DNA from 3 places in the Phytobacter sp. V69 genome. Region 2 is predicted to be linked to each of the others. Evidence: predicted binding sites of a transcription regulator. Region 2 holds the regulator's gene; each other region holds the start of a gene.
What was found. The regulator PurR, encoded in region 2, represses purine synthesis genes. The targets are predictions, from matches to a motif close to CANGCAAACGTTTGCNTG.
Positions count from the first base shown of each region.

Region 1: a site for PurR is predicted at 4,691-4,708, ahead of purM (phosphoribosylformylglycinamidine cyclo-ligase). Genes of this name have one in related genera too.
Region 3: a site for PurR is predicted at 3,018-3,035, ahead of gcvT (glycine cleavage system aminomethyltransferase GcvT). Genes of this name have one in related genera too.

Region 1 covers NZ_CBFFRL010000023.1:4,089-12,135, reverse strand. The annotation lists gene bepA (beta-barrel assembly-enhancing protease) at 1-1,261, shown strand, start outside; gene arsC (arsenate reductase (glutaredoxin)) at 1,274-1,633, shown strand; gene ACSZPU_RS05130 (DnaA inactivator Hda) at 1,667-2,368, opposite strand; gene uraA (uracil permease) at 2,465-3,754, opposite strand; gene upp (uracil phosphoribosyltransferase) at 3,910-4,536, opposite strand; gene purM (phosphoribosylformylglycinamidine cyclo-ligase) at 4,814-5,851, shown strand; gene purN (phosphoribosylglycinamide formyltransferase) at 5,848-6,486, shown strand; gene ppk1 (polyphosphate kinase 1) at 6,719-8,047, shown strand, end outside.
Region 2 covers NZ_CBFFRL010000018.1:8,516-16,562, forward strand. The annotation lists gene ACSZPU_RS04235 (alkene reductase) at 1-952, shown strand, start outside; gene gloA (lactoylglutathione lyase) at 1,037-1,444, shown strand; gene rnt (ribonuclease T) at 1,537-2,187, shown strand; gene grxD (monothiol glutaredoxin 4) at 2,227-2,574, opposite strand; gene ACSZPU_RS04255 (C40 family peptidase) at 2,916-3,752, shown strand; gene sodB (superoxide dismutase [Fe]) at 3,874-4,455, shown strand; gene ACSZPU_RS04265 (MFS transporter) at 4,484-5,653, opposite strand; gene cydH (cytochrome bd-I oxidase subunit CydH) at 5,819-5,908, opposite strand; gene purR (HTH-type transcriptional repressor PurR) at 6,207-7,232, shown strand; gene punR (DNA-binding transcriptional activator PunR) at 7,249-8,047, opposite strand, start outside.
Region 3 covers NZ_CBFFRL010000064.1:2,665-10,711, forward strand. The annotation lists gene gcvP (aminomethyl-transferring glycine dehydrogenase) at 1-1,234, opposite strand, end outside; gene gcvH (glycine cleavage system protein GcvH) at 1,418-1,807, opposite strand; gene gcvT (glycine cleavage system aminomethyltransferase GcvT) at 1,834-2,928, opposite strand; gene ubiI (FAD-dependent 2-octaprenylphenol hydroxylase) at 3,350-4,552, opposite strand; gene ubiH (2-octaprenyl-6-methoxyphenyl hydroxylase) at 4,652-5,830, opposite strand; gene pepP (Xaa-Pro aminopeptidase) at 5,827-7,143, opposite strand; gene ACSZPU_RS11210 (YecA/YgfB family protein) at 7,168-7,746, opposite strand; gene zapA (cell division protein ZapA) at 7,970-8,047, shown strand, end outside.

The DNA of each region.
Region 1 (8,047 bases), on a different contig from region 2:
CGACCCTTTGCTGGTGCAGTACATCAACGGGCTGGGCATGCGCCTGGTCAATCATGCCAACTCGGTGAAGACCCCGTTTCATTTTTACTTAGTCAATAATGACGAAATCAACGCCTTTGCCTTCTTTGGCGGCAACGTGGTGCTGCATTCAGCGCTGTTTCGCTATGCGGATAACGAAAGCCAGCTGGCATCGGTGATGGCGCACGAAATTTCCCACGTCACCCAGCGCCATCTGGCGCGTGCGATGGAAGACCAGAAACGCAGCGCCCCCCTGACCTGGGCGGGTGCGCTCGGTTCGATTCTGCTGGCCATGGCAAGCCCACAGGCCGGGATGGCGGCGCTCACCGGGACATTAGCCGGTACGCAGCAGGGGATGATCAGCTTTACTCAACAGAACGAACAGGAAGCGGACCGCATCGGGATTCAGGTGCTGCAACGCTCCGGCTTCGATCCACAGGCAATGCCGACCTTCCTGGAAAAGCTGCTGGATCAATCGCGTTACTCATCCCGTCCGCCGGAAATTTTGCTGACGCACCCCTTACCGGAAAGCCGTCTTGCCGATGCGCGTAACCGCGCAAACCAGATGCGTCCGGTGGTCGTGCAATCATCCGAAGAGTTTTACCTGGCCAAAGCCAGGGCGCTGGGGATGTATAACTCCGGACGTAACCAGCTCACCAGCGACATGTTAGATGCCTGGGCGAAAGGCAATGTGCGTGAGCAACGCGCCGCACAATATGGCCGTGCCCTACAGGCAATGGAGGCGAAAAACTTCTCCGACGCCGCCAAAACGCTACAGCCGCTGCTGAGCGCTGACCCGACCAATGCCTGGTATCTCGACCTGGCAACCGACATTGATTTAGGGCAGAACAAGAGCACCGAGGCGATCAACCGCCTGAAAAATGCGGCGGAAATCAAAACCAACCCGGTACTGCAGCTCAACCTGGCGAACGCCTATCTGACAGGCGGCCAGGCCGCGGCGGCAGAGGCGATACTCAACCGCTTCACCTTCAACTGGAAAGAGGATGTGAACGGTTGGGAGCTACTGGCGCAGGCGGAAGCCACGCTCGGCCACAGGGACCAGGAACTGGCGGCGCGTGCCGAAGGGCTGGCGCTGACCGGTAAGCTCGATCAGGCCATTACGCTGTTGAGCAGCGCCAGTTCGCAGGTCAAACTGGGCAGCCTGCAGCAGGCCCGTTACGATGCGCGTATCGATCAGCTTCGTCAGTTGCAGAAAACGTTCCGCCCGTATCAAAAGATGTAACAAGGAGAACAGATGACAAACGCGGTGAAAATTTACCATAACCCCCGCTGCTCCAAGAGCCGTGAGACCCTTAACCTGCTGAAAGAAAATGGCATTGATCCGCAGGTTGTCCTGTATCTGGAAACACCGCCGGATGCCGACACGCTTAAGGCGCTGCTGAAAATGCTGGGGATGTCCAGCGCACGGGAGCTGATGCGCCAGAAAGAGGATTTGTACAAATCACTGGGGCTTAACGATAGCCAACTCTCAGAGCAGGCGCTGTTACAGGCGCTGCTTGATAATCCCAAACTGATGGAACGCCCGATCGTTGTGGCGAATGGGCAGGCGCGCATCGGTCGTCCGCCAGAGCAGGTTCTTGAGATCGTGCGCTAACGCGACAGGCCCGGAGGTGCGAGCTTACCGGGCCTACAGTTGCAGAATGTCTTTTACGAAGGGGATCGTCAGTTTACGTTGCGCGGTAATAGACGCACGGTCGAGCTGATCCAGCGTGTCAAAAAGCGTACGCATTTCGCGGTCCAGGCGCTTAAGCAGAAAACGCCCCACATCTTCCGGCAATTCAAACCCACGCAGCCGCGCACGCAACTGTAACGCCTGCACTTTGTCTTCGTCAGAAAGGGGTTGCAGCTTGTAGATTTGCCCCCAGTCAAGGCGCGAAGCCAGATCCGGAAGCCCGAGATTCAACTGGCGTGGAGGGCGATCGCCGGTGATCAGCAGCCGGGTTTTCCCCGACTCCAGAATACGGTTATAGAGATTAAAGATTGCCATCTCCCAGGGCTCATCGCCTGCGACACATTCGATATTGTCGATGCAGACCAGCGAGAGATGTTCCATTCCCTCGAGCACTTCCGGTACAAACCAGGTGCGTTTATCGAGCGGCACATAGCCCACCGCATCGCCACGCTGAGAAAGCTCAGCACAGGCGGCGTGAAGCAAATGGCTACGCCCTGCGCCTTCGCGCGACCAGAAATAGATATATCCGCTGTGTTCCTGGCGAAGGACATTTTGCAATGCCGCCAGCAGAGAAGGGTTATCGCCCGGCCAGAAACTCGCAAAAGTTTCATCGTCAGGAAGATAGAGTGGCAGAGAAAGCTGCGCCGGTGTGTTCAGACGTACCTCAACAGGGGCTTTAACAAAACGCGGTAAGTTTAGCAAAAAGTTTACCGCGTTTGAACCGGGCACGAGGCCCGGTTTGCAGAGCAAGCATTAATGCTGTTTTGCGTCGCTGTCTTCGGCGTCCAGTACCACTTCTTCCGGACGCAGAACGCTGATCAGTTTGAAGATCAGGCTCAGCGCAACACCGACGATGGTCGCCAGCGCCATACCTTTCAGCTCAGCCGCGCCAATGTGCACTTTCGCGCCGCTGACGCCGATGATCAGGATAACGGAAGTCAGGATCAGGTTTTGCGCCTTGCTGTAATCCACTTTGGATTCGATCAGCACGCGAATACCGGATGCGCCGATCACACCGTACAGCAGCAGAGAGACACCGCCCATCACCGGAACCGGGATAATCTGAATCGCCGCCGCCAGTTTACCGACGCAGGAGAGCAGAATCGCGATGATAGCCGCACCGCCGATAACCCAGGTGCTGTAAACGCGGGTGATCGCCATCACGCCGATGTTCTCACCGTAGGTGGTGTTAGGGGTTGAGCCGAAGAAACCGGAGATGATGGTTGAGAGACCATTGGCAAACATGGAACGGTGCAGACCCGGGTCACGGATCAGGTCACGCTTCACGATATTCGCAGTAACCACCAGGTGCCCCACGTGCTCAGCGATAACCACCAGCGCAGCTGGCAGAATGGTGAAGATAGCAAACCATTCGAAGCGCGGGGTGTAGAACGTCGGCAGGGCAAACCAGTGTGCGTTGGCAATCGGCGTGGTATCCACAACACCCATCGCAAACGACAGCGCGTAACCGGCCAGCACGCCGATCAGGATCGGGATAATCGCCATAAAGCCGCGGAACAGTACGGAACCAAAGACGGTGACACCCAGTGTGACCAGTGAGATGAGCACGGTTTTGTAATCCGCAGACTGACCATCAGCAGGCAGCAGACCGGCCATGTTGGCAGCAACACCCGCCAGTTCCAGACCGATAACGGCAACGATTGCGCCCATTGCCGCAGGCGGGAACATCACATCCAGCCAGCCGGTGCCCGCTTTCTTCACGATGAAGGACACGATGCAGAACAGCACGCCGCACATGATAAAGCCACCCAGCGCCACCTCGTAGCCCAGCGGCAGAAGCAGCAGTACCGGGGAAATAAAGGCAAAGCTGGAACCCAGATACGCCGGAATTTTCCCTTTACAGATAAAGAGATACAGCAGCGTACCGACACCGTTAAACAGCAGCACGGTGGCCGGGTTAATGTGAAACAGGATTGGCACCAGCACGGTTGCGCCAAACATAGCGAACAAGTGCTGTAAACTAAGCGGGATTGTCTGTAAAAGCGGCGGTCTTTCACTCACCCCGATAGCACGGCGCGTCATAGTGTTTTCCTCTAAGTTCTAAGTGTTGTTGTTTGTGTTCCGCTCATCGTTCATCGCACCGTCTGGTGAACGGCGTGAGGAAATCAGGCGGATTCTGTTCTGGTTTACGCCAAAAAAAAGCCGACTTTCAAAGTCGGCTTTTATTTTTAAAGCATTTACTTCGTACCAAAAATTTTGTCGCCGGCATCGCCGAGGCCCGGAATAATGTATCCGTGCTCGTTGAGGCCTTTATCGATGGACGCGGTATACAGCTCAACGTCCGGGTGCGCTTTCTCCAGCGCGGCGAGGCCTTCCGGGGCAGCAACCAGCACCAGCACTTTGATGCTGTGGCAGCCTGCGTTTTTCAGCAGGTCGATGGTAGCAATCATAGAACCGCCGGTTGCCAGCATCGGGTCAACGACCAGCGCCATACGCTCGTCGATATTAGAAACCAGTTTCTGGAAGTACGGTACCGGCTCCAGGGTCTCTTCATTACGATAGATACCCACTACGCTGATGCGCGCGCTCGGAACGTGTTCCAGCACCCCTTCCATCATGCCCAGTCCGGCACGCAGGATAGGGACAACGGTAATTTTTTTACCTTTGATTTGTTCGACTTCTACCGGGCCGTTCCAGCCTTCGATAGTCACACGTTCAGTTTCCAGATCGGCAGTCGCTTCATATGTCAGCAGACTACCGACTTCCGAGGCGAGTTCACGAAAGCGTTTGGTGCTGATGTCATTCTCACGCATCAGGCCCAGCTTGTGTTTGACGAGTGGGTGTTTTACTTCCACGACCTTCATACTCTTCTCCTTCCCCAAAACGGTGGCAGCCACAAAAAAAATCGCCGGATTATACCGCTTTTTTTCCGCTACGCTACAGGTACGGCGTTGATCCGGATCAATTAGACTGGAAAAGAGTATATCGTAAGAATCCTCAGCGGCCTGAAATAATGGACTCGCAAACGTTTGCCTTCACTGTTAGAATTGCGCCGAATTTTATTTCTATAACCTGAGTAGTTCAGCTTTTGGCCTGAATTATGCCGGGGATACCGCAAGCAAACGCGTGGGGACTCAAGCAGTGACCGATAAAACCTCTCTCAGCTACAAAGATGCCGGTGTTGATATTGACGCAGGTAATGCTCTGGTAGACCGAATCAAAGGCGTGGTGAAGAAAACTCGTCGTCCGGAAGTGATGGGCGGTCTGGGTGGCTTCGGCGCGCTGTGCGCATTGCCGCAAAAATATCGTGAGCCAGTACTGGTTTCCGGCACTGACGGTGTAGGCACAAAACTGCGTCTGGCAATGGATCTGAAACGTCACGACAGCATCGGCATCGACCTGGTGGCCATGTGCGTGAACGACCTGGTCGTCCAGGGCGCAGAACCGCTGTTTTTCCTCGATTATTATGCAACCGGTAAACTGGATGTCGATACCGCGTCCAGCGTCATCACCGGCATCGCGGAAGGCTGCCTGCAGTCTGGCTGTGCGCTGGTTGGCGGCGAAACCGCTGAAATGCCAGGCATGTACCACGGCGAAGACTACGACGTTGCCGGTTTCTGCGTTGGCGTGGTTGAAAAATCCGAGATCATCGACGGTTCAAAAGTGGCTGACGGCGACGTGCTGATTGCGCTGGCCTCCAGCGGCCCGCACTCCAACGGCTACTCGCTGGTGCGTAAAGTCATCGAAGTGAGCGGCTGTGACCCGGAAACCACCCAGCTTGAAGGCAAATCCCTGGCCGATCACCTGCTGACCCCGACCCGCATCTACGTGAAATCTATCCTTGAGCTGATTGAAAACGTAGACGTGCACGCCATCGCCCACCTCACCGGCGGCGGCTTCTGGGAAAACATCCCGCGCGTCCTGCCAGACAATACCCAGGCGGTGATCGACGAATCTTCCTGGCAATGGCCGGCCGTGTTCAACTGGCTGCAAACGGCGGGCAACGTCAGCCGTCACGAAATGTATCGCACCTTTAACTGTGGTGTTGGTATGGTTATCGCCCTGCCTGCTGATGAAGCAGATAAGGCCGTCGCATTCCTGAATGCCAAAGGTGAAAACGCGTGGAAAATCGGTATTATCAAAGCATCCGATTCCAGTGAACGCGTGGTCATCGAATGAAAAACATTGTGGTGCTTATTTCCGGTAACGGAAGCAACTTGCAGGCGATAATTGATGCCTGCAAGCAGAAGAAAATCAATGGCACCATCCGGGCAGTATTCAGTAACAAGTCCGACGCGTTCGGCCTTGAACGTGCGCGGGAAGCCAGTATTCCCGCCCATGCACTCACCGCAGATCAATTTGCCAGTCGTGAAGCCTTTGACCGCGAACTGATGCAGGAGATCGACGCTTACGCCCCGGATATCGTTGTGCTGGCCGGCTACATGCGTATCCTCAGCCCGGCTTTCGTCGCCCATTACGCCGGTCGTCTTATTAATATTCACCCTTCCCTGCTGCCTAAATATCCCGGTTTACACACTCACCGCCAGGTTCTGGAAAACGGCGATGCTGTTCACGGTACTACCGTGCACTTTGTGACCGACGAACTGGACGGCGGCCCGGTGATTTTACAGGCGCAGGTGCCCGTATTTGAGGGCGATAGCGAAGAGGATGTAACCGCTCGCGTCCAGACGCAGGAACATGCCATTTACCCGCTGGTCGTGGGCTGGTTTATTGATGGCCGCCTCGCCATGCAAGAAAACAAAGCCTGGCTTGATGGTGTCAGCCTGCCTGAACAAGGCTACGCGGCGGATTAAGCCGTATTTTTTCTTTGCCTGCGCGTAACTTATCGTTGCGCGCAACACCTTTCTGCGGGTAAAACCGGATTACTGTCATACTTATCTGGCACAGTTGGACATCTAATGGCAAAGCTCGCCATAATATGGGTGTCACTCAAACGAACGCCAACATGTTTACCTGCACACGAGGACACCGCCATAGCGAGAAGGAATTGCCGTGTCCCGAGAGTTAACCGGAGTGTAAGTTGTAATGGGTCAGGAAAAGCTATATCTGGAAAAAGAACTGAGTTGGTTGTGCTTTAACGAGCGCGTTCTTCAGGAAGCGGCGGACAAAAGTAATCCGCTTATCGAACGCATGCGCTTTTTAGGGATTTATTCCAACAACCTCGATGAGTTCTATAAAGTGCGCTTCGCAGAACTCAAACGCCGCATCATTATCAGCGAAGAACAAGGACAAGGAACCAACACCCATTCACGCCACCTGCTGGGTAAAATCCAGGCTCGCGTACTGAAAGCCGATCAGGAATTTGACGGTCTGTATAACGAGTTACTGCTGGAAATGGCGCGCAATCAAATCTTCCTGATTAACGAACGCCAGCTTTCCGCCAACCAGCAAAACTGGCTGCGTCACTACTTCAAACAGTATCTGCGCCAGCACATCACGCCGACGCTGATCAATCGCGAAACCAACCTGATTCGCTTCCTGAAAGACGACTACACCTATCTGGCAGTGGAAATTATCCGCGGCGATGATATTCGCTACGCCCTGCTGGAAATCCCGTCTGACAAAGTGCCGCGTTTTGTGAATCTGCCGCCGGAAGCGCCGCGCCGCCGCAAGCCGATGATCCTGCTGGATAACATCCTGCGTTACTGCCTGGATGATATCTTCAAAGGCTTCTTCGATTACGACGCCCTCAACGCTTACTCGATGAAAATGACCCGTGACGCCGAATATGACCTGGTGCACGAGATGGAATCGAGTCTGATGGAGTTGATGTCTTCGAGCCTGAAACAGCGTCTAACGGCTGAGCCGGTTCGCTTTGTTTATCAGCGCGATATGCCGGATGCGATGGTTGAAATGCTGCGCGAGAAGCTGACCATTTCCCGTTATGACTCCATCATTCCGGGCGGTCGCTACCATAACTTTAAAGACTTCATCAGCTTCCCGAACGTCGGGAAAACCAACCTGGTGAATAAACCGCTGCCGCGTCTGCGCCACGTCTGGTTTGATAAATTCCGTAACGGCTTTGACGCCATTCGCGAACGCGATGTGCTGCTCTACTATCCGTACCACACCTTTGAGCACGTACTGGAACTGCTGCGTCAGGCATCGTTTGACCCAAGCGTGCTGGCGATAAAAATCAACATCTATCGCGTGGCGAAAGACTCGCGCATTATCGACTCGATGATCCACGCCGCCCATAACGGCAAGAAAGTGACCGTGGTGGTTGAGCTACAGGCGCGTTTCGATGAAGAGGCCAACATCCACTGGGCGAAGCGTCTGACCGAAGCCGGTGTGCAGGTAATCTTCTCGGCGCCAGGTCTGAAAATCCACGCCAAGCTGTTCCTGGTTTCGCGC
Region 2 (8,047 bases):
CACCAGCTCTGGCCTGATCATCAGTGAAGCAACCCAAATCTCCGCACAGGCAAAAGGTTATGCAGGCGCACCGGGTCTGCACAGCCCGGAGCAGATTGCCGCATGGAAAAAAATCACCAATGGCGTTCATGCTGAAAACGGCCATATGGCGGTTCAGCTGTGGCACACCGGGCGCATTTCTCACAACAGCCTGCAGCCTGGCGGCCAGGCACCGGTGGCCCCTTCGGCAATCAGTGCCGGTACCCGTACTTCCCTGCGTGATGCCAACGGCAACGCTACCCGTGAAGACACCTCTATGCCACGCGCGCTGGAAACCAGCGAAATTCCGGGCATCGTGAATGATTTCCGCCAGGCGGTAATCAACGCGCGTGATGCCGGTTTTGATCTGGTCGAACTGCACTCTGCCCACGGCTATTTGCTGCACCAGTTCCTGTCGCCGTCTGCCAACCAGCGTACCGACCAGTACGGCGGGAGCATCAAAAATCGTGCCCGTCTGGTGCTCGAAGTGGTTGATGCCGTCAGCGCCGCCTGGAGTGCGGATCGCATCGGTATTCGCGTCTCCCCTATCGGTTCTTTCCAGAACACCGACAACGGCCCGAATGAAGAAGAAGACGCACTGTACTTTATCGAAGAGCTGGGCAAACGCGGGATTGCCTATCTGCACATGTCCGAACCGGACTGGGCAGGTGGTCAGCCTTATACCGAAGAATTCCGTCGCAAAGTGCGTGAACGTTTCCACGGCCCGATCATTGGCGCTGGTGCATATACGGTTGAGAAAGCAGAAGATCTGATTGCGAAAGGGTTGATCGATGCGGTTGCCTTTGGTCGCGCCTATATCGCTAACCCAGATCTGGTTGCACGCCTGCAGCACAAAGCCGAACTGAACCCGCAGCGCCCGGAAACCTTCTATGGCGGTGGCGCGGAAGGTTATACCGATTACCCTTCTTTATAATCACTCGATTGATAGCGGCAGGGATCCGCCGCTATACTAAAACTCTGTTTCGAATGATAATTCATTGACGCTTAAGAGGACATTATGCGCTTACTTCACACCATGCTGCGCGTTGGCGACCTGCAACGCTCCATCGATTTCTACACCAAAGTGCTGGGCATGCAGCTACTGCGTACCAGTGAAAACCCGGAATACAAATATTCACTGGCCTTTGTGGGTTATGGTCCGGAAAGCGATACGGCCGTTATCGAACTGACCTATAACTGGGGCGTGGATAAATACGACCAGGGCAGCGCTTACGGTCATATCGCGCTGGAAGTGGATAATGCGGCAGAAGCCTGTGAGCGCATTCGTCAAAATGGCGGCAACGTGACGCGTGAAGCCGGTCCGGTCAAAGGTGGCACCACCGTTATCGCCTTTATCGAAGATCCGGACGGCTACAAAGTCGAACTGATTGAAGCCAAAGACGCGGGACGCGGTTTGGTCAATTAATGCTTTACGGGCGCCGCTGGCGCCCGCTGTTTTACATCCCTTCGCAAAATTTGCCATAATGCGCTGCCATTTTCCCTTAGCAAGAGACTCCGATGTCCGATAACGCCCAACTTACCGGTCTGTGCGACCGTTTTCGCGGTTTTTACCCTGTCGTGATTGATGTTGAAACCGCCGGGTTTAACGCCAAAACCGATGCACTGCTGGAGGTCGCCGCCATCACCCTGAAAATGGACGAGCAAGGCTGGTTAATGCCTGACAGCACGCTGCATTTTCATGTTGAACCGTTCGAAGGGGCAAACCTGCAGCCGGAAGCACTGGCGTTTAACGGTATAAACCCAAACGATCCGCAGCGCGGCGCGGTGAGCGAGAACGACGCGCTGCACGCCATCTTCAAAATGGTGCGTAAAGGCATTAAAGATCAGAACTGCAATCGCGCCATTATGGTGGCCCACAATGCCACTTTCGATCATAGTTTTATGATGGCCGCCGCCGAGCGAGCATCGCTCAAGCGCAATCCTTTCCACCCGTTCGTGACCTTTGATACCGCGTCGTTAAGCGGACTGGCGCTGGGACAGACGGTGCTCTCCAAAGCCTGTGCCGCCGCCGGAATGAAATTTGACGCCACTCAGGCGCATTCCGCTCTGTATGATACGGAGCAAACCGCGCAGCTGTTTTGCGAGATAGTGAACCGCTGGAAACGACTGGGCGGCTGGCCGCTGCCCATCGCAGATAGCGAGGAGTAAAAAAAGCGACCCGAAGGTCGCTTTTTTATTGCGCAGAGATTATTCCGCGTCCGGTTCTTCGGATTTGTACTTCGCTGCAGTCTCTTTGATCAGCGGCTGCAGTTCGCCGCGCTGATACATCTCAATGATGATATCGCAACCGCCAACCAGTTCGCCGTCAACCCACAGTTGCGGGAAAGTCGGCCAGTTTGCGTATTTCGGCAGCTCGGCGCGAATGTCCGGGTTCTGCAGAATGTCAACGTAGGCAAAGCGTTCGCCACAGGCGGAAAGCGCCTGTACAGCCTGTGCGGAGAAGCCGCAGCTTGGCAGCTTCGGAGAGCCTTTCATGTACAGGAGAATCGGGTTTTCAGCGATCTGGCGCTGGATCTTTTCAATGGTAGAGCTCATTGTCTTGCTTCCTTCAACTTCTTCTCGGCAGATAGTCGTCATTGTAACGGTTAAGGTGCTTAACCGAAAATAACATTTTGTTCACCACTCATTATTTTATCGCCTGTCGCCATAAGTTGCCTTCAAAATGTGACTTATCTTACCTCTGTCCGCACGGTGATAGTTCAACATTTGAGCTTCTTCCAGCCTCGATTGGTTATTTTTTTTGCGCTCGCTAACGAAACACAGTTTTAGATGCAAAAACCCTATTAACTTTTCTGCTTTTTATAGATTAGAATCGACGCGGTTCTAAATCATACGCAAGCATTATTGAATGCCTGCACTTATCAGGGGATTGCTCAGTGGCGCGAATTCATAAAGCTTCGATCACGCTCTGTGCTTTGTTGTTCACCACGTTGACGTTCACGCCACTCACGCATGCTTCCGAGCAGACGCAAGACTCGGCTGTGCATAAGACAACGCATCTGGCGAAAGCATCCGAGAGTAAGAAAAAAACCACCACCGAAAAAACATCAAAGAAAAGCAGTCGCACCGAAAAAAAAACAACGGCTAAAGCCGGAACGAAAAAAGTAGCAGTGACGAAAAAATCGTCAACCAGCAGCAAAAAAACCACCAGTAAGAATTCCTCCCGTCACAGTAAAACCAGCCCGACTCCCATCGCCGCTACCGCTATGACGGAAAAATGCACAAAGCGTAAAGGCCATAAGCCGCATTGTGTAAAAGTGAAAGGCAGCAAACCTGTTGCCATTTCAGAAGCACACAAAGTCCGTATCCAGAAAGTACAGAAAACCGCAATGTCCAAGCTGATGAATCAGATTGGCAAACCTTACCATTGGGGCGGCACCTCCCCGATGACCGGGTTTGATTGCAGTGGTCTGGTCTATTACGCCTATAAAGATCTGGTGAAATTCCGCATTCCCCGCACCGCAAACGAAATGTATCACCTGCGTGATGCCTCTCCGGTCAACGTCGCGGAACTGGAAAGCGGCGATCTGGTGTTCTTCCGTACGCAAGGTCGTGGTACTGCTGACCACGTGGGTGTTTATGTCGGCAACGGCAAATTCATTCAGTCACCGCGCAGCGGCCAGGATATTCAGATTACCTCATTAAGCGAAGACTACTGGCAGCGTCATTATGTGGGTGCCCGCAGAATGGTTACGCCAAAAACGATCCGCTAATCCCATTACCTGCCGCTCCGGTGGCAGGTAACTCTCTCTTTTTTCTCCCGTTTCGATTTGCTACCCTACCCTTACACTCAATAAGGTTATTGAGTGCATTAAAACAATAAGGAGAGAAGCAATGTCGTTCGAATTACCTGCATTACCGTATGCAAAAGACGCCCTGGCCCCGCATATTTCTGCGGAAACGCTGGAGTACCATCACGGCAAACACCATCAGGCTTATGTCACCAATCTGAATAACCTGGTTAAAGGCAGCCCGCTTGAAGGCAAAACGCTGGAAGAGATTATTCGTAGCTCCGAAGGCGGCGTGTTTAACAATGCGGCTCAGGTCTGGAACCATACCTTCTACTGGCACTGTCTGGCCCCGAACGCGGGTGGTGAACCCACAGGCGCAGTGGCCGCCGCCATCGCCGATGCGTTTGGCAGCTTCGCAGAGTTTAAGGCGAAATTCACGGATGCCGCGGTGAAGAACTTTGGTTCAGGCTGGACGTGGCTGGTGAAAAACGCCGATGGCAAGCTGGCTATCGTTTCGACCTCTAATGCCGGAACGCCGCTGACCACCGACGCCACACCGCTGCTGACTGTGGATGTGTGGGAACACGCTTACTACATTGACTATCGCAACGCCCGTCCAAATTATCTGGAGCATTTCTGGGCGCTGGTCAACTGGGAGTTTGTCGCGAAGAATCTCGCCGCGTAATCATCAGGAGGGGAAACCCTCCTGTTTTTTATTCCGCCGCAGCGCAGTTGCGTTCTGCATTGGCTCTGCCGGAGAACAGCACCAACAGTAATGCCATCCCGGCAATAATCGCCCCGGTAACTGGCACAACGGTATAGCCCAGGCCGCCCGAGATCACCGCACCGCCTGCTGCTGCACCCAGTGCATTACCCAAGTTGAACGCCCCAATATTCACTGACGATGACAATCCTGGCGCTTCATGTGCCACACGCATCACGCGCATCTGCAGCGGCGGAACCACCGCAAAGGTTGCCGCTCCCCAGATAACCATGCTGATAGCCGCACCAACTTCACTGCGCGCCAGCCAGGGGATAGCAGCCATAATCACGATCAATAACAGCAAGAAGCCTTTCAGGGTCGCGGTGACGGAACGGTCAGCCAGTTTGCCGCCAAGGTAGTTGCCAATGGAGAAACCCACACCCACCAGCACCAGCATCGCGGTAATAAAGGCCGGCGTGGCATCGGTAATACGGTGCAGAACCGGTGAAATATAGGTGTAAAGCGTGAACATCGCCCCTGCCCCTAACACGGTCGTTAACAGTGCAGAGACCACCTGCGGTCGCATTAATACCGACAACTCTTTGCGCACATCAGGCCGTTCACCTGCACTGCCCTTCGGCAAGGAGAAATAGAGGCTGACCATGGCGATAACACCCAGCCCTGCCGTTGCGAGGAACGACATACGCCAGCCAATCGCCCCACCCAGCCAGGTTGCTGCAGGCACCCCGCCGATATTGGCGATCGTCAGCCCCATAAACATGGTTGCCACCGCGCTGGCCTGTTTTTCTTTCGCCACCACGCTTGCGGCCACCACCGAACCCAGACCAAAGAAGGCACCGTGGTTCAGGCTGGTAATAATGCGGGAGAGCATCAGGGTTGTGTAATCAGGTGATATTGCCGACAGCACGTTGCCGAGGGTAAAAATCGCCATCAGAAATACCAGCGCATTCCGCCGGGCACGGTGTGAAAGCAGCAGCGTCATCAGCGGCGCCCCGACCATCACGCCGATGGCGTAGGCGCTAATAAGCATACCCGCTGCCGGGATCGACACATCCACACCCTGGGCGATAACGGGTAGTAAACCCATCGGTGAAAATTCGGTTGTACCGATGCCAAAAGCGCCAATCGCCAGGGCAAGCAGTGGGAAATTGATCTTCATAAATAGACTCCGGAATTGCCGTGTCGACGCGCGACACCGTCACAGAAGCCAAAAGTATGACATCAATCACAAAAAACAGAAGTTAGCGAAATGCGAAAAGACTATTGCTGATTTGATGACAATGGTGGGAAAAGATGAGGGAGAGAGAACTCTCCCCTGGATAAATCAATGCAGTGCCGCCGTCAGCGCGCCAGCAACAATCAGAGCGAGAACGATAACGGTGGTAACTAAAGAAAACTTCAGGTCGGTGCTCATCAATTTTTCCCCTTATTAATTTCCACACAAAAAGTGATGTAACGCATTTTTGCATAAATAAACGTAAAAATCTTGCTGGATTTAGATTGATATACGTTTTAGCGCTTCCCCTTTTGTTCAAGATAAGACAAAATTCGACGCTAAATTTATTAGCGTACCGGCCATTGACTCCCCTCCTGACGTCCAGTGTCTTTTTCCCGGCGTAATGCAATCCCTTCTATGGGTACAGGGTGATGGTAGGCAAACGTTTACCTTTTGTATTATCAGGAGTTTACGATATGGTCTGGAGTAAGATCTGATGGCAACGATTAAAGACGTAGCGAAGCGAGCAAACGTTTCCACCACAACCGTATCACATGTAATTAACAAGACGCGTTTCGTTGCTGAAGAGACGCGTAACGCCGTTTGGGCAGCAATTAAAGAACTACACTATTCGCCCAGCGCCGTTGCCCGCAGCCTGAAAGTCAATCACACAAAATCTATTGGCTTACTGGCGACCAGCAGCGAAGCGGCTTATTTCGCCGAGATCATTGAGGCGGTTGAGAAAAATTGTTTCCAGAAAGGCTACACCCTTATTCTCGGCAATGCCTGGAATAACCTGGAAAAGCAGCGCGCGTATCTGTCAATGATGGCGCAAAAGCGCGTCGACGGTCTGCTGGTGATGTGTTCTGAATATCCGGAAACGTTACTCAGCATGCTGGAAGAATATCGCCATATTCCGATGGTGGTGATGGACTGGGGCGAAGCCAAAGCCGACTTTACCGACACGGTAATTGATAACGCCTTTGCCGGTGGCTATATGGCTGGCCGCTATCTGATCGAACGTGGGCATCGCGAGATTGGCGTGATCCCGGGCCCGCTTGAGCGTAATACCGGTGCAGGCCGCCTTAGCGGCTTTATGAAAGCGATGGAAGAAGCCCACATCACGGTACCGGAAAACTGGATCGTGCAGGGTGACTTCGAGCCGGAGTCCGGTTATCGCGCGATGCAACAAATGCTGACCCAGTCATCTCGCCCGACCGCAGTGTTCTGCGGTGGCGACATTATGGCGATGGGTGCGCTGTGCGCCGCCGACGAAATGGGCCTGCGCGTACCGCAGGATATTTCGGTGATCGGATACGATAACGTGCGCAACTCGCGTTTCTTCACCCCATCGCTGACGACCATTCATCAGCCGAAAGACTCGCTGGGTGAGACTGCGTTTAACATGCTGCTGGACCGCATCGTCAATAAACGTGAAGAGTCGCAGTCCATCGAAGTGCATCCGCGCCTGATTGAACGCCGTTCGGTTGCCGACGGTCCGTTCCGCGACTACCGCCGTTAATCTCGCCGGGAGCAGCTCACTCCTGCTCCCGCAACCATTCCCGATTCAGCGTCTCACTGTCACCCAGATAGCTCAATAACCAGCTCAGCGCCGGTGAGGCGTCATTTTGCTGCCAGGTCAGGCAACAGGCGGCGTCCGGGAAAGGGTTTTCCAGTTCCAGCGCCACCCACTCGCCGCGATCGATCCACGGACGAGCGAAATGCGCGGGCACCATCCCAATACACAATCCGGCCGACAGACAGGCAGCAGAGGATTCCCAGTCCGGAGCGACAACGCGCTTCTGATTATCTAAAAGCCAGGTAATGCGTTTCGGCAGTGACCGCGATGTATCTTCCCGCACCAGCGATGGCCAGTTGCGCAACGTATCGTCACTGAGCGGTGTCGTCATCGCGGCCAGCGGGTGATGGCGGGCGACCACGCATTTCCAGCTCAGCATACCCATATCACGGAAGGTATAACGGCCCCCGACCGGAATCGCCTGGGTTGCGCCGATAGCCAGCTCAACGCGTCCGTCGGCCAGCGCGTCCCAGACGCCGTTGAAGACCTCCTGGGAAACCAGCAGTTCAACATCGCTAAAATGGCGATAGAAATCGACGATCATCTGCCGGGTACGTTCCGGTTTGACGATGTTATCGACCGCGATAGAGAGCTTACCGCGCCAACCATTTGCGATTTGTTGGCATTGTTGCCGGGTGATCTGCATTTTTTTGATAACAGAACGCCCTTCTTTCAAAAACCACACCCCGGCGGGCGTCAGCTCAACATCCCGGTGTCGGCGCTCAAACAGCGGCACCGCAAGCCATTCTTCAAGCTGG
Region 3 (8,047 bases), on a different contig from region 2:
GGTTGATTTCAGCGGCTTCTGCGCGCGCCAGCATGGCGGCTTTGTCGGCCACTTCCACACACAGGGTATCGAAGTAGTGGTCGTGACGCAGCTTAAGCCCTTTTTGCTGTAGGCCGGTTGCCAGAATATCGGCCAGACGATGGATACGGCTGGCAATACGTTTCAGGCCAACCGGACCGTGAGACACCGCGTACAGGCTGGCGATGTTGGCCAGCAGTACCTGCGAAGTACAGATGTTGGAGTTCGCTTTTTCGCGACGGATATGCTGCTCGCGGGTCTGCATCGCCATGCGCAGTGCGATATTGCCGGCCGCGTCTTTGGAGACACCGATAATGCGTCCCGGCATTGAGCGTTTGAATTCATCTTTCGCGGCAAAGAATGCCGCATGCGGGCCGCCGTAGCCCATCGGCACGCCAAAGCGCTGAGCAGAACCGAAGACAATGTCTGCGCCCTGTTTGCCTGGTGCGGTCAACAGCACCAGCGCCATAAAATCGGCCGCCACGCTGACCACAATCTTGCGGGCTTTCAGTTCGCTAATCAGTGCGCTGTAGTCGTGCACTTCGCCGGTGGTGCCTACCTGCTGCAACAGCACGCCGAACACATCCTGGTGATCCAGCACTTTGCTGGCATCATCCACGATCATGTCAAAACCAAAGGTTTCGGCACGGGTGCGCACCACATCCAGCGTTTGCGGGTGAATGTCGGCGGCGACAAAGAAGCGGTTGGCGTTTTTCAGTTTGCTGACGCGCTTTGCCATCGCCATCGCTTCGGCGGCGGCGGTGGCTTCATCGAGCAGCGATGCCGAGGCGATATCCAGCCCGGTCAGATCCAGCGTCACCTGCTGGAAGTTCAGCAGCGCTTCGAGACGACCTTGCGAGACTTCCGGCTGATACGGTGTATAGGCGGTGTACCAGCCTGGATTTTCCAGCATGTTGCGCAGGATAACGGGCGGTAACTGCACGGCGGTGTAACCCATGCCAATGTAAGACTTAAAGCGCTTGTTGCGACCGGCAATCGCTTTCAGCTCCGCCAGCGCGGCGTATTCGGTTGTGGCTTCACCCACCTGCGGCGGCGTGGCGAGCTGGATATCTTTCGGCACGATCTGCGCGATCAGTGCGTTTAGCGAATCCGCGCCAACCGTGTTCAGCATCTCCTGCTGTTGCTGAGCATCCGGCCCAATGTGACGTTCAATGAAAGCGCCACGGTTTTCAAGCTGGCTTAAAGTCTGTGTCATGAGCGATGGTTCCTGAAACGTGCGGTGAATCAATTTGGAAATCGTGATTTCTTGCCTGAATACGCTAAATCATTCGCGTTGCAGGAAGGCGGCGAGGTAGCGAATCCCCAGAAGCTTACAAAAGTAAGTGACTGGGGTGAGCGACGAAGCCAACGAGCCTGCAACGTGAAGGATGACGCGTATTTACTCGTCTTCTAACAGCGCTGCATAGGCAGTCGCATCCAGCAGTGCGGCAACTTCCGCTTCGTCACAGGCTTTGATTTTAAAAATCCAGCCTTCGCCGTACGGCTCGCTGTTCACCAGCTCCGGCTCTTCGCCCAGCGAATCGTTGACGGCAACGATTTCACCGCCGATCGGCGCATAAATATCGGAAGCGGCTTTAACCGACTCCGCCACGGCGCAGTCGTCACCCGCAGACACGACCAGGCCCACTTCCGGCAGGTCAACAAACACCATGTCACCCAGCAGCTCTTGCGCGTGCTCAGTGATACCCACGGTGTAGGTGCCGTCCGCTTCTTTACGCAGCCACTCGTGTTCTTTGCTGTATTTCAGATCGCCCGGTACATTGCTCATTAAATTTTCTCCAGATAAATAATGGGTTACGCGACGGCTTTACCCGCACGAACAAAAATAGGTTTGGTGACTTTTACAGGCATTTCACGGTTGCGGATCTGGACGATCGCCGTGTCGCCAATGCCCGCAGGCACACGCGCCAGTGCAATACTGTAGCCCAGCGTTGGCGAGAAAGTGCCGCTGGTGATCACGCCTTCTTTTGCGTTACCGTGCGCGTCGGTGAATCGCACCGGCAATTCGTTACGCAGTACGCCCTTCTCTGTCATGATCAGGCCGACCAGCTGCTCGGTGCCTTTCTCGCGCTGTAATTCGAGCGCCTCACGACCAATAAAATCACGGTCTGCTGGTTCCCATGCGATGGTCCAGCCCATATTGGCCGCAAGCGGTGAAACGCCCTCGTCCATCTCCTGACCGTACAAGTTCATGCCCGCTTCAAGACGCAGCGTATCGCGCGCGCCCAGACCGCAAGGCTTAACGCCCGCCTGCACCAGCTTCTGCCAGAAATCCGCAGCCTGTTCGTTCGGCAGCGCAATTTCATAACCCGCTTCGCCGGTATAGCCGGTAGTGGCGATAAACAGGTCACCGGATTCAACGCCAAAGAACGGCTTCATCCCTTCTACCGCCTGACGCTGTTCGTCAGTGAAAAGAGTCGCGGCTTTGGCCTGCGCATTCGCCCCCTGAACCGCAATCAACGACAGGTCGTCACGGACGGTGATCTCGATGGCAAAAGGTTCTGCGTGTTGGGTGATCCAGGAGAGGTCTTTTTCGCGGGTGGCGGAATTTACAACGAGGCGGAAGAAATCTTCGGTGAAGTAGTAGACGATCAGGTCATCAATAACACCGCCGGACGCATTGAGCATTCCGGTGTATAGCGCTTTGCCCGGTTTGGTAAGCTTCGCTACGTCATTTGCCAGCAGGTAGCGCAAGAATTCCCGGGTACGGCTGCCGCGTAAATCGACAATCGTCATGTGCGACACATCGAACATGCCCGCATCGGAACGCACCGCGTGGTGCTCATCAATTTGCGAGCCGTAATGCAGCGGCATCATCCAGCCATGGAAATCCACCATGCGTGCGCCGCACAGCGTGTGTTGTTCATACAAAGGAGTCTGCTGAGCCATCTTTTCCTCGTCGAATAAGCGGGGCTTTCACGTTTTCAGCGGCGAAAAATTCCCCGCATGACAAGACGCCGACACCGATCCCGGTCGCCGACGCAAACGTTCACTTTCGCCTGAACTTATCACCGAAAGCGGCTCTTAACCATAAGAGAAAATGGGTCATCACATTAGCTTATGACCATTTTTCGCAAAAAGACCTACAGAACATTAAACTGGGTTTAAGCGTAGAATGGCGCATAAAGCATCATCGATACGCGGAACTTATCGCAATCAGCAATATTTCCCACCGCAAAAGAGATAATTTTCCCGACAGTAAAAAAACGATGGATGAGAAAAACTAATCTGAAAAATGGCGTGAAATTAGAATTTTTCAAATGAGGGAAGGACTCCCTTCCCGCCAGGGGGAAGGGAAAGTGTGACGCAGTTAACGCAACCACTCCGGAAGGTCATTCAGCCCCATCGCCTGACGCAGCAACTGAGGTTTTACCCCTGGTAACGTATCCGCCAGCTTCAGGCCAATGTCGCGAAACAGCTTTTTCGCCGGGTGGGTGCCGGAAAACAATTCCCGGAATCCCTGCATCCCCGCCAGCATCAGCGCAGTGCTGTGTTTACGGCTGCGTTCATAGCGGCGCAGGTACATATGCTGCCCGATATCTTTGCCCTGGCTGTGCAGACGCTTAAGTTCGGTTACCAGTTCGGCGGCATCCATAAAGCCCAGATTCACGCCCTGCCCGGCCAGCGGGTGGATAGTATGCGCCGCATCGCCCATCAGCGCCAGACGATGTCCGGCAAAATGGCGCGCGTAGCGTCCGGTCAATGGATACACCTGCCGCTCGCTCTCTACACGGCACAGACTCAGGCGGTTATCAAACGCGATACATAGCGCCCGATTGAAATCCTCTTCACTTGCCTGCTGCATTTGTACCGCCAGCTCAGGCGGCAGCGACCAGACGATAGAACACAGATGCGGGTCAGACAGCGGCAAGAACGCGAGGATGCTTTCATCGTGGAAAACCTGCCGCGCGATGGCCTGATGCGGTTCATCGGTACGGATGGTCGCGACCAGCGCATGGTGGTTATAGTCCCAGAAGGTGAGCGGAATATCGGCTTTATTGCGCAGCCAGGAGTTGGCCCCATCGGCCCCGACGACCAGGCGGGCGGTCAGCATGCCGCCGTCTTTCAGGGTCAGAAAGGCTTCGTTTTCCCCCCAGGCCACCTGCTGCAATTCCGCCGGTGCAAGGATGGAAACGTCCGAACACTGGCGGGCTTTATTCCACAGCGCCTGATGAATGACGGTGTTTTCAATAATATAGCCGAGGTTGCTATAACCCATGCTCTGATCGTCAAAAGCAATCCGGCCGAAACTGTCTTTATCCCACACTTCCATGCCGTGATAGCAGCTTGCGCGATGGGCAATAATCGATGACCAGACGCCCAGGCGCGTCAGCAGTTTTTCGCTGGCGGCGTTGATCGCCGAAACACGCAGTTGTGCAGGGGCATCCGCTTTCAAGGGGACGGGCTCATGCTGTTCCAGCACCGCCACTCGCAGCCCGCTTCCCTGTAATCCGCAGGCCAGCGCCAGTCCCACCATGCCACCGCCTACAATCGCCACATCAACACTTTGCACAAATAACTCCAGAAGCCCGACTCAGCAGGCGTAATTGTTGCAGCCAGTTTGAGCACTGCCCAGGATCAAAATGGCAAATAAAATAGCCTGCCGCAGATATTAACGCGCCACCCAGCCCAGGGTACGCTGCGCCAGCGCATCACGCGCTGGGGTAAATAATTCCATTGCCATCAAACCGACGTTACGTCCGACAACCAGCGGTGCCCAGCGATTAGCAAAAAGGTGTACTAAGCCGTCCGTCACGCCAATCGTGGCGCACTTATCATCATGACGGCGATTGCGATAGTGCGTCAGCACGCCATAGCCACCGACATCTTTCTGCGCGGCCCAGGCATCGGCCAGCGTTTCGGCGAGGCTCATCACATCACGCATCCCCAGGTTAAAGCCCTGCCCGGCAATCGGGTGCAGCGTTTGCGCGGCGTTTCCAACCAGCACGGTACGATGCGAAATGGGTGAGGAAGCGGTCGACAAAGAAAGCGGATAGGCATTACGCGTTCCGGCATGTACGATTCGTCCCAGCCGCCAGCCAAAGGCTTTTTGTAGTTCATGGCAGAACGTCTCGTCGCTCCAACTCAGGATTTGCTCGCGTTTTTCGAGCGGGTGACACCACACCAGCGAGCAACGTCCGTGCGACATCGGCAACATCGCCAGCGGGCCGTGAGCGGTAAAACGCTCAAACGCGCGCCCCTGATGCGCCACCGAAGTGGTGACGTTGGCAATCACCGCCACCTGCTGATAAGGCGCCTGTTGCCAGCTGATGCCACACTGCGCCCCCAGCGCAGAGCGGGAACCGTCGGCGGCGACCAGCAGGGTGCCGTTGATCGTCTCACCACTTTCCAGCGCAACCGCCACGCGGTCTTCATCCCGGGAGAAAAAGCTCACCCGTGCAGGACAATGCAGCGTGACGCCGGGCGCTTTTTTCAGCAGGACGAAAAGGCGGTTACCGACATCATGCAGTTCCACCACCTGGCCGAGTGCATCAACGCGATAATCATCGGCATCCAGCGTCACGAAGCCGGCATGACCGCGATCGCTGACATGGACGGTGGTAATCGGTGTGGCTTTCTCGGCGATATGCGACCAGATGCCCACCCGCGCGAGCTGCTGGCAGGTGCCCGCCGCCAGTGCGATAGCACGCGCATCAAAGCCTGGATGGTCCTGAGAACTCGGTTCTGTCGCTTCAATAAGGTGAACAGGAAGGCGACCGCCGGTAAAATGGGAAATCGACAGTGCGAGCGTCGCGCCCGCCATACCACCACCAACAATAATCACACTCATGAGCACTGCGCCGAGGCCATCAGCGCCTCAATGTCGTCGGCCTTTTTAACGACGCTGGCGGTGAGGTTCTCATTACCGTTTTCAGTGATCACGATGTCATCTTCCACGCGGATACCAATGCCCCGGTAGGCTTCGGGTACATCCGCATCGGGGGCGATATAGAGACCCGGTTCGATGGTCAGCACCATACCTGGCTCAAGGATACGAGAACGATCCTGTCCATAGACGCCAACATCATGGACATCCAGCCCCAACCAGTGGCTCAGGCCATGCATAAAGAAGGCACGATGCGCGTTCTCGGCAACCAGGGTGTCAATTTCACCCTTGAGAATGCCCAGTTTCACCAGTCCGGTGACCATAATCCGCACCACCTCCGCATTCACTTCCTGAATCGAGGTGCCAGGGCGGAACAGGCGCAGGGCCGTTTCGAGTGATTCAAGAACAATGTCATACACGGCGCGCTGTGCAGGGGTAAATTTGCCATTCACCGGGAAAGTGCGGGTGATATCGCCGGCGTAGCCCATGTATTCGCAACCCGCGTCGATCAGCACCAGCTCGCCATCACGCATCACGCTTTCGTTTTCGGTGTAATGCAAAATGCAGCCATTCTCCCCGGCCCCGACGATGGTGTTATAGGACGGGAAACGGGCACCGTGACGGTTAAACTCGTGCTGAATTTCGCCTTCAAGCTGGTACTCAAACATCCCAGGCTTACAGGTTTGCATGGCGCGCGTATGTGCCAGCGCGGAGATTTCCCCGGCGCGACGCATCACCTCAATTTCTTCGGCGGATTTGAACAGACGCATTTCGTGCACGATGGGCCGCCAGTCGGTCACGGAGGCCGGCGCGGTGAGATTCTGGCGAGAGCCTTTGCGTAATTTTTCCAGCGCGGCAAAGACAATCTCATCGGCATACGGATATTCGCCCTGGGCGTGATAGACCACGTCCAGCCCGTTGAGCAACTGATAAAGATGTTTGCCTATTTCCGGAAACGCCAGCGCGCGATCCACGCCCAGCTTTTCTGGCGCAGCCTCCTGGCCCAGACGACGACCAAACCAGATCTCCGCCGTTTTATCGCGGATCCGGTTAAACAGGACGCTGTGGTTATGGGTGTCATCACTTTTAATCAGCACCAGCACCGCTTCCGGTTCATTAAAACCGGTGAAATACCAGAAATCGCTGTTCTGACGATACGGATATTCACTATCGGCACTGCGGGTTGCTTCCGGCGCCGCGAAGATAAGCGCCGCGCTCGCTGGGGCCATCTGCGCCAGCAACGCCTGACGGCGACGGAGATACTCAAGCTGTGTCATGACACCTCCTTTGAGAAAGATAAATTAATGCAGGGTTGGCTTACGCACTTCCGGTGCTGTCGGCTGCGGGCGGGTAAATGTGTCATGACACAGCAGCGCCGCAACGCGTACGTATTCGATGATCTCTTCGAGCGACATCTCCAGCTCTTCCTGATCTTCGTCTTCATCGTAACCGAGCAAGGCGATGTTGCGCAGATCGTCAATCGCTTCACCGGTTTCGCCGGTGACTTTGTCGAGTTTCGGCTGCGTTACGCCAAGGCCCAGCAGGAAGTGGTTGACCCAGCCAGCCAGCGCATCGGCACGATCAAACACGCTGACGTCTTCGCCGGTAGGCAGGTAAAGCTGGAACAGGAAACCGTCATCTTCCAGTGAGTCGCTGGTCGCCGCATGCATGTTGCGCAGCGCCTGTGCGAGCTCATGGCCAAATGCCAGCCCTTCGTTGGTCAGGTCATGCAACAGCGGCTGCCAGGAGCTGTCATTGTTGCCGCCACAAAGCATCCCCGCGATAAGCCCGTGCATTTCCGCAGGAATCAGGCCAACACCTTGCTGATTGAGTAACTGGCCGACATCGTTGTAACCAGGTATTTCGTTCTGTATAGACATGCGCATTCGTCGTCGTTGGGGAGAATATTCATGGTATGCTACCACTTTGGACCCTGGTGATATACCCGTCATGCTTCACGTTACATGCCTTTGCATGCACTTAGAATGATTTAAGGTATAGCAAAGAGCTTGAATCCTCTCACCAGGGTGGCTATAGTGACGCCCCTTCGCAGCCAGGACTCGGGTGTGAAGGCAGAGCGCAGTCAAACAGCAGGAAGGTGGCATGTCTGCACAACCCGTCGATATCCAAATTTTTGGCCGTTCACTGCGAGTGAATTGCCCGCCTGAACAGAGAGATGCT